2 regions of the Mesobacillus sp. genome follow, and region 2 is predicted to be linked to the other one. Evidence: riboswitches for the same ligand, from Rfam matches in the RefSeq annotation. Region 2 holds a riboswitch; the other holds the start of a gene.
The links. A riboswitch is a leader RNA that binds a small molecule or an ion and turns the genes downstream of it on or off. The one in region 2 is predicted to bind S-adenosylmethionine.

Region 1 (4,384 bases), on a different contig from region 2:
TTGGCCTGGATAAATCATGGCTGGATTTTTGACCTGCGGATTGGCTGAGATGATTTCCGTTAATCCCACCTGATAACGCATGGAGATTTTCCACATAGTATCACCTGATTCAACAATATGTATCTGCTGTGCCAAAGTACTGGCCGGAACGAACCAAAACAGCAGCATCAATGCCAGTATTGCTTTTTTTCCCATAAAGCATTCCTCCTCAAGGTTAGCTTGAGAAATTCTTCGTGAAATATACAGCGGAATTGGTTTTTTTCGTGCCTGTAAGAAAACAACACACACATGCTGCATATAGATTTAACAAGGGAGGAATGCGATTATGGGCTATCTCTGGGTGATGACCATCGGTTTTTCCATTTGCCTTGGGTTAATGGGCGGAGCTCTTATGTATTTTATTTTTTCCTCATTGAATGTAGATGACGCCAGCAGGATTGATTTGCTTGATTCTCGGACAGAGGATGACAATAAAAAATAATGCTGAAACAATGCCAAAAGGCTGCCAAGTCAATGGCAGCCTCTTTTCTATGGCATCAAATTAAAAATCGCGAGTGTTGTCAAAACGAGTATTAGCAGGGTTGTCCGATGTCAGTGGTGCATCGACCGGCTGCTGCGTACGTGTTACGTTTGTGTCATTCAAGCCAACCCGGTTTTCGTCGCGCTCAACGACAACAAGAATTTTACCTTCTTTTACATAGCCTTCATAACGGTCTGCTTCATCCTCTGGAATACCCATTCCAATCAGTGCTCCAGCAAGACCGCCTGCACCTGCGCCGACTGCCGCACCTGTAAGGGTTGCAGCAATTGGACCAGCTGCCACGATTGGCCCGATTCCAGGAATCGCCAATGCACCAATACCAGCCAATAAACCTGTCAGGCCGCCTAGAACGCCGCCTGTTGCTGCACCTGCAGCAAGACCTTCCTCAGTCTTCGTACCGGTTGCTTCGTTAATGTGATCCACTTCTTCATCGTTTTTACCGATAACAGAGATGTCTTCTGTTGAGTAGCCTTGTCTTTTCAGGTCCTCAACAGCCTGGATTGCCTCACGCTCATTATCGTATACTCCAACTAGATGTTTTTCATGTTCATAATACATATTAAAAGCCTCCTTTAGACGAGTAGTCCCTTTAAAGATACCCGTCTGAAGGAGGCGTAAACATAATGTCGAACAGTTTTCAAGTGCTATTTTATTTATTTTACAGAGGCTTCCAAAGCTGACTCAAATTGGGCAATAATATCCTCTGCATGCTCGATCCCGACAGAAATCCGCACTACTTCATAGGTGATTCCAAGTTCTGCCTGAGCCTCCGGCGGAAGAGCACGATGAGACGTTTTCAGCGGATGGGACACTGTTGTTTCCACTCCAGCAAGGGTCGGAACAATCTTCACCCAGCCAAGCGATTTGAAAAATAAATCCGTATCCACATTTTGTCCCAGTTCAATCGTGACGATGGCGCCAAATCCTTTTTCCCCTTTTTCAAAAGGATAATAGACCCTGGCAACCTTGTCATTTGCACGAAGCTTTTCGGCGAGCAATCTGGCATTCTCGGACTGTGCCTTCATCCTTAGTGCAAGTGTCTTCAAGCCGCGGCACGTCAGCCATGCCTCAAAAGGACTGAGGTTGGCTCCAAGGTTCACGATCCTCGACCGCGCCTCAGCAATCAGGTCCTTCCGGCCGACGACGACACCTGCAGTCACATCACTATGGCCGCCGATATACTTCGTGGCGCTGTGGACGACAAGGTCAGCCCCCAGCAGGAACGGTTTAAGATGGAGAGGAGTCGCAAAGGTATTGTCAACAAGAACAGCAAGCTTGTGTTTCTTTGCAACCGAAATGACCTCTTCAAGATCTTCAACCCGCAGCAAAGGGTTCGTGATCGATTCCGTGTATAGCAGCTTCGTATTTTCCTTGATTGCAGCTTCTACTTTCTGCAAATCAGTGAAAGGAACAAATGTTGTTTCGATGCCGAAGTTGTGCAGCTCTGATTTTAACAGATGAAAGCTGCCGCCATACAAATCGGCCGCGGCAACGATATGGTCACCGTTCTTTGCGACTGCCAGCACGCCTGCAAGGATGGCGGCCAGACCCGAAGATGCCGCTGCCCCGTCCGGTGCCTGCTCAAGCGCCGCTACAGACTGGCCCAGTTCGTCTGTATTCGGATTGCCGACACGTGAATAAAGATAATTGCCTTCTCCCTGGTAAAAGCCCTCCAGTTCATCGAGATTGTTAAACGTAAATGCGGAAGTTTGATAGATCGGCGTTGCCTTGCTTTTGATGCCATCTGTTTTTTTATGCAATGAATGAACTACTTCTGTCTCGAACTTGCCTGCCAATTTGTCCACCTGCTTTGTATGATTTGTAAAAAAGAAAAACCTCTTCCAATAAGAAGAGGCTTTAGCGCTTGGCTATCCTCTCTCATCTTCAGACGTTGACTCTTCAGGAATTAGCACCTTTCCCCTTTACAGGAAGGTTGCCGGGCTTCACAGGGCCTGTCCCTCTGCCGCTCTGGATAAGAGTATATTTTTCTCTCTTCATTACGGGCATTTTTTAAAACAGCCATAAGAAAAGAGTCCTATTAATAGCTGAAGTATATCAACTAAAAAGGACTCTCGTCAATTGATTGTTCTGGTGCGAATCAGTCTTCAGAAGGCTCGCTGTCAAGCAGATCCCATGGCGTGATGACACCGATTGGCGTGCCGTGGCGGTCGCCTGTTTCGGTGATGATGACTGCCTGCAGCTTCTTCCCTCTCGTATGGTAGCGTTCAAAAAGTTCCTCGATTTCATAGAGCGAGGTTTCCTCTTTGACGAAGGTAACAAAGTAGTTTTTCCCTTTCGTCAGAAGGTCCTTGATCCGGACATCTTCAAAATGAATAACTTCACTTGAAAAATGCTTGGCCATCCACTGGATGATTTCTGTCGAAGTTAGCAGTGCGACATATTTATCATCCTTGTCATAAACCGGGAATCTCGTGAAATCAAACTTGTTGATTACCTTCAGCACATCTTTCAGATACGCATCTTCATAATAGTAGAATACCGGGCTTGTTGCGATTGAAAGGGCCGTTTGCGGCTTTTCAAATTCGCGGCAGATTTCCTCAATCTGTTCAACGACCTCGATATGCGGTTCCGCGATATAGAAATCCGCATTCACCCGCTCATGGACAATCGCATTGCGCAGCTTCGCAAACTGGTGCAGCTCACTTTTATATTTGCGGATTAATGAATGATTCTTATAGCCTGAGTACAGGAGCTCAACAAACGCATCGCTGTCGGTTTCCTTCACCATTTCCCTTAAAGCTTTATGGATTCGGTTAAAAGCGGTCTCAAACCGTCCCGATTGCTCCTTATGGTTCACCTCATGCTCCTGGCTTGAGTTTTCTGCGTCCTGCTTGCTATTTGGGTTACTCTTTTGTTGGCCGCTTTGATTTTGTTTGGAAGGAACTGATTCCCTGTTATCCCGCTTCCCATTCGCATCTTGTACATTAGCACTCTTCCGCTTATTGTCCTTATTATTGCTTTGATTTTTGTTTCCATTGTTGTTTTTGTTCTCGGTTTTGTTGGGGTGTCCGCTATTATTTTTTTCTGATGCAATTTTTGTGCTGCTGTTTTTGCGGCTTCCGTTTTGCTCTCCGGTTCCGCTATTTTTGGATTGGCCGGTATTTCGCTTAGCGTTTTGCTGTGACTTGTCATCTGCAGACTTAGTCTCGTTGGTTTGATTAGCCTGCTTGGTGACTGCTTTTGTCCCGGCAGTTTCCGCCTTCGGATTTGAAGTTTCCTTGATTTTTTTCATCTTAGGATTCTGCTTCGCCTTTTCAGCGCTCTGTTGAGTGATATTTTCTGATTGCAGCGGTTTTCTTTTCTTCCGCTGCCCAGATTCCTGCTGCCTAGTATTTGATCTATATTTAACTTGAGTATCGTTAGCCAAAATGGTCCCTCCGGTTTTCTGTAGAATCTTTCTCTCCTCAATACCCAAATATGCCTATTTTCTAATCCTGGTTATATAATCTAAAAATATACAGAAAACTCGCCGATTGGCAAGCCCTTAAAGGCGAAGACAGAGGCGAAGTTGCACTTATGCGTTAGGAAAATATAAATTGGCTGTTTTCGCAAAGATTGTTTCCTTCATAAATATTGAATTTAGATCCTGTTGATTGGAGTGGAAGGCGCGTAGACTCCTCCGAAAATGCTAACGCATTTCCATCGTGCGTGGGCCCATTCAAGGATGCTTTTCAGAGTCCTGCGGGATTAGACGGACAGGTGAGACCCCGCAGACGCCAACGGCGGCGAGGAGGCTCAGCGCCGGCCCCGCGGAAAGCGAAGCGCCTGGAACGGAAATCAACAGCCTTTTATTACAAAGCCTTTCTTAAAAAACATATATTC
Region 2 (4,384 bases):
ATTATCCAGGTGTGACAGAGATTGCGCGCGCCTTTTTTGAGGAGCACCAGGATTGGGATAACGCGGTTGAACTGGCTGTCAAAGAAGGTGTGCGGACAGGATCGCCGAAATGGTTCGACGTACTGAATCAATATGTAGTCCACGGCTATACTAAAGCATTTGAGCCAGCGTATTTCAGCACAGCTTTATCGGTGTTATTCCAGGCAGACCGTGGCCGTTTTGAGCAATTGGCTGTTTCATTATGGAATAGCTATAAAGGCCAAAGCACGTATATGACATGGCTGAGAGAGTTCAACCACTTATTCAGCGGCATGGACGGCAACAGGAGGGACGGCTGGAGCCAGCTGTCACCAGTTTATCAGGAAGCATATTTTGAACTAATCAATGGCGATCGTCTAATCAAAGAAATTTCTCCATTGATTCCTGAGCTTTTAACGAACTGGCTAAAAATCACGACACCGGCAAATAGCCTGGTGTCAGCATCATCCATCATTGCCTGGAATGAAGTCTTTCCATCGAAAATCAGCCCGTCTGCGATCCATGATGCAGAAAATCTGGTCCTGAATTCACGGGAATACAATAATGGCTATGAGGATAGCATGGAGTTATTTTCAGCTATCATCAAATGGGCTGAGGAGCATGAAATCGAAGTTGGAAACCGGATAAAATGGATGGTGCAGGAATTAAATGAATCAAATACCCACAACCTTCTTGTTGCTGGTGTATCAGGCAATGGCAAGTCATCCTTTGTCAATACGATCATTGGTGAAGAATTGATCAATGCCCCAACTGCAGCAGTAATCCAGTTCAAAGACCAAGAAAACACAGAAATCCATGAAATAACAGATACAGCCGTGCGTGAAATTCACGAAGTGGAGGATTTCCAGGAGTCAGTTGGAGTCCGCCGCCAGACGCATAAAAACGAGACGATTATTGACTTCAAAGCGCAATTCCCATTCTTGCGCGATCATGGCCTGGCTTTAATCGACACACCAGGAGTCAACCGCAATAACTATGACAAGCACCCGCTGTTCAATTATCTGAGGTATGCCGACAGCCTGCTGTTCGTGCTAAATGCAAATGATCCTTTTACAGAGAAGGAGAGGGAAATCCTTACGCAGATCTCCGAATATTTCCCGAACCTGCCGATCCACTTCCTGTTGAATAAAATGGATGTGATCTACAGCCAGCAGGAAGCGATTGAGGTATTTGACAATACATGGACTGAAATCAGCCAGTATTATCCTGAAGCGAAGATGTTCGCCTTCTCGGCTAATTATGATACCCAGCAGCAGCTCAAGGACTTCTCCGATTTTATAAAAACAAATAAAAATGCCATCGATTTTGAGGAAGAGCGCACAAGCAAGCTGCAATTCTTCGTCAGAAGGGCAATCACGTATCTTCTGGATAAGCGAATCGAAATCGAGAACAACCATATGGAATCAATCAGCTGGAATGAAGAAATGGTTGTGAAGCTGAATGGCGCAATCAATCAGCTTGGCGATATTGAGGAAGAAAAATCTCGCTCCATCAAAAAATCGTTCCGTAAAATCAAGGACGATACCCGTGCAGATATCATCGAGAAGGTTCCCGGAATTCTGCGGAGCTGCTCTGATTTAGTTACAGAGGAAAGTGATTTTGGAAAGCTGCACGATCAAATTGATGAAGAAATGAATAAAAGAATCCAGGAATATTTCGATGGAACCGTCCTGCCGAAGTTCCGCGAAACACTTGAGGACTGGATCCAATTTTCGAAGGATGAATTCGACCATAGCCAATCGTATTTGAACGAAATGGCAGAAGGTTTCAATGCAATGTATGGTGATGATCGCCTGCAGCTTGATTGCGACTTCAGGGTGCTTGATGACTGGCGCCGCGACGCCGACAGGATGACGAATGGCATCTTTTATGAAAAAGTAAACATCATGCACCGCTCAACACCGCAGCAGTTCTTCCTGAAAAGCGCCGGCAAGCTGCTCGGAGTGCTGCCGCAAAACAATACCATGCTGTATAATCGCTATAAAACCTACATTGAAACAGAAGATTACTATGATATCGGCGTCACAATCGCCAACAAATTCCTGCAGCAATTCGAGATTTTTGAAAAATCGATTGAACGCGATGTTAACCTGTTCTTCAAACATCCATTCATTGAGCTCGAGAAAGCCGTGGAAGAAGCAGAAAATGAAATTCAATACGGCAAGACTGAGCTTGAAAAATTAAGATTAAATCCTGAACTGTACCGTGACCCGCTGACACTGTTCGAAGTAAAGCTTCGGCAGTATGAGTGGATGACCGCCGCAGGCAGGGGATAATGAGGGAATGGAAGACTCCTATTTTGGGAGTCTTCTTTTTTATGAGGCCTATTTTGCATTGGGAAGTCCCTATTCGTGAGTATTATTTTCAAATAAAATAATTACATAAAATTTAATTTTCATAATAATATTGACAATATCATTATAGGAGATTAAAGTAAGTTTATCGATTTGCTCCGTTAACTTAATAAAGAAATTCTCTTATCAAGAGTGGCAGAGGGACTGGCCCTATGACGCCCGGCAACCGTTCCATTATGGAATTGGTGCTAAATCCTGCAAAACATTTATATGTTTTGAAAGATAAGAGAGGAAGAATCCGTTTGTACTTCTGCGTTGATGAAACCTCTCTTTTCTGGAGAGGTTTTTTTGTTTGTGTTTATCAAAAAGCAAATCAACACATAAGGGGGATCTAGACATGAAGAGAAATGGTGTAAAGAAAGTATTTTTAACAGCAATTGCGGCGGCGCTGCTTCTGACAGGCTGCGGCGGCGGAGAAACAAAGACCGCAAGCGGTCCGGTTGAAGGAGTGCCAGACCGGTTCGCAAAAGGGGAAGAAGTAAAAATCAAGGTCATCCGCAAAATCGGCGGGGATGATCATACTGCCCAATATCTTGCTGGTGCTAAGGCAGAAGGCGAAGCGCTCGGCTTCAAGGTGGACGTATTCACAGCAAATGGCGATACAGCGAAGTTCCATGATGCCATCAACCAGGCGCTTCAGCAGGACTACGATGGTTTCCTGATTTCACATGGTGACGATGCGGCAACGGTTGAAGACGTGAAAAAGCTAGCTGAAAAAGGAAAAAGCGTGGTCACATTTGACTCAAATCCAGATATATCTCAGGTGGAAGGTGTCACTCTAACTTCCCAGGATGATGAAGCACTTGCCAAGCTGGCACTTGATCAGCTTGTAAAAGAACAGAACGGCGAAGCCAATATTGTTTATCTATGGGTGGACGGTTTCCCGCCAATGGTTAGAAGAAACAAAGTTTATGAGGAAACATTGAAAGCAAATCCAGGCATCAAGGAAGTCGAGAGATTCGGAGTTGCCGCTGCAGATACAAGTGTCCAGACACAGAATGCTGTGGCAGCGATGCTGAACAAGCATCCAAAAGGTGAAATCGATGCGATTTTTGCAACATGGGACGCATTCGCAATCGGTGCTGCCCGTGCAATCAAGGAAGCAGGCCGCGATGAAGTCAAGATTTACGGAATTGACGTATCAAATGCTGACCTTCAGGAAATCCAGGGTGAAGGAAGCTCATGGAAATATACTGCTGCTGTTGATCCAAAGCTGATTGGTGCGGTAAATATGAGAATTCTTGCGAAAAAGCTTGCAGGTGAAGAAACACCAGCAACATACGATCTTGAAGCAGCATTGATTTCACAGGAAAAGCTTCAGGAGTCCAAAGAGAAGGTCAACATGGTGAACCTTGCAGACATCATCCCTGGCTGGGGCCAATCGGATGCGTTCGAAGAGGACTGGATGAAGAAATTGCGAGATCATTATAAAAAATAAGCCGTGTTCGTAAAAAAACGCAGCCGAATTATAAAACTGGTCTCACTTTAAAGGAAATCAGCCATTTTAACAGCAACTTTGCATCAGACAACAGCAGAAAATAAGAATTATCTGCGAGAAGATAATTATATCGACGAAAAATAAAATATATCGACGAAAAATAGAATATATCGGCGGAAAACACCAATATATCGACGAACTGGAAATTTCAAGCCGTTTTTTCCAGTCACTAAAAATCAAACCATCTCCTGCAGACACTCTCAGCCTAAGAGAGTGTCTGCTTTGCAGATTAATAGGGGGAGGCTGAAACAGGATGGCAGCTAAACAACTAGAGATGAGAGGAATCAGCATAGAGTTTCCCGGTGTGCGCGCACTGAACCACGTTGATTTCATCACAGAGACAGGCAAAATCCAGGCACTGATCGGCGCGAATGGAGCAGGCAAATCAACGTTGATGAAGGTCCTTTCCGGTGCATATGGACACTATACAGGGGAGATTTTCCTGGCAGATGAAAAAATCGACATCCGGACGCCGGCAGATGCACAGCGGTTT

Region 1: it holds a riboswitch for S-adenosylmethionine, as region 2 does, so the genes downstream of both, AC3EBE_RS03120 (trans-sulfuration enzyme family protein) here and AC3EBE_RS20295 (sugar ABC transporter substrate-binding protein) in region 2, are expected to answer to the same signal.

The regions. Positions count from the first base shown of each region.
Region 1 is NZ_JBYNSB010000012.1:93,798-98,181, forward strand. Features, by position in the region: gene safA (SafA/ExsA family spore coat assembly protein) at 1-195, opposite strand, end outside; gene AC3EBE_RS03110 (hypothetical protein) at 326-481, shown strand; gene AC3EBE_RS03115 (general stress protein) at 542-1,099, opposite strand; gene AC3EBE_RS03120 (trans-sulfuration enzyme family protein) at 1,195-2,337, opposite strand; SAM riboswitch class I at 2,417-2,520, opposite strand; gene AC3EBE_RS03125 (CBS domain-containing protein) at 2,640-3,929, opposite strand.
Region 2 is NZ_JBYNSB010000055.1:76,541-80,924, reverse strand. Features, by position in the region: gene AC3EBE_RS20300 (dynamin family protein) at 1-2,315, shown strand, start outside; SAM riboswitch class I at 2,514-2,622, shown strand; gene AC3EBE_RS20295 (sugar ABC transporter substrate-binding protein) at 2,731-3,831, shown strand; gene AC3EBE_RS20290 (sugar ABC transporter ATP-binding protein) at 4,145-4,384, shown strand, end outside.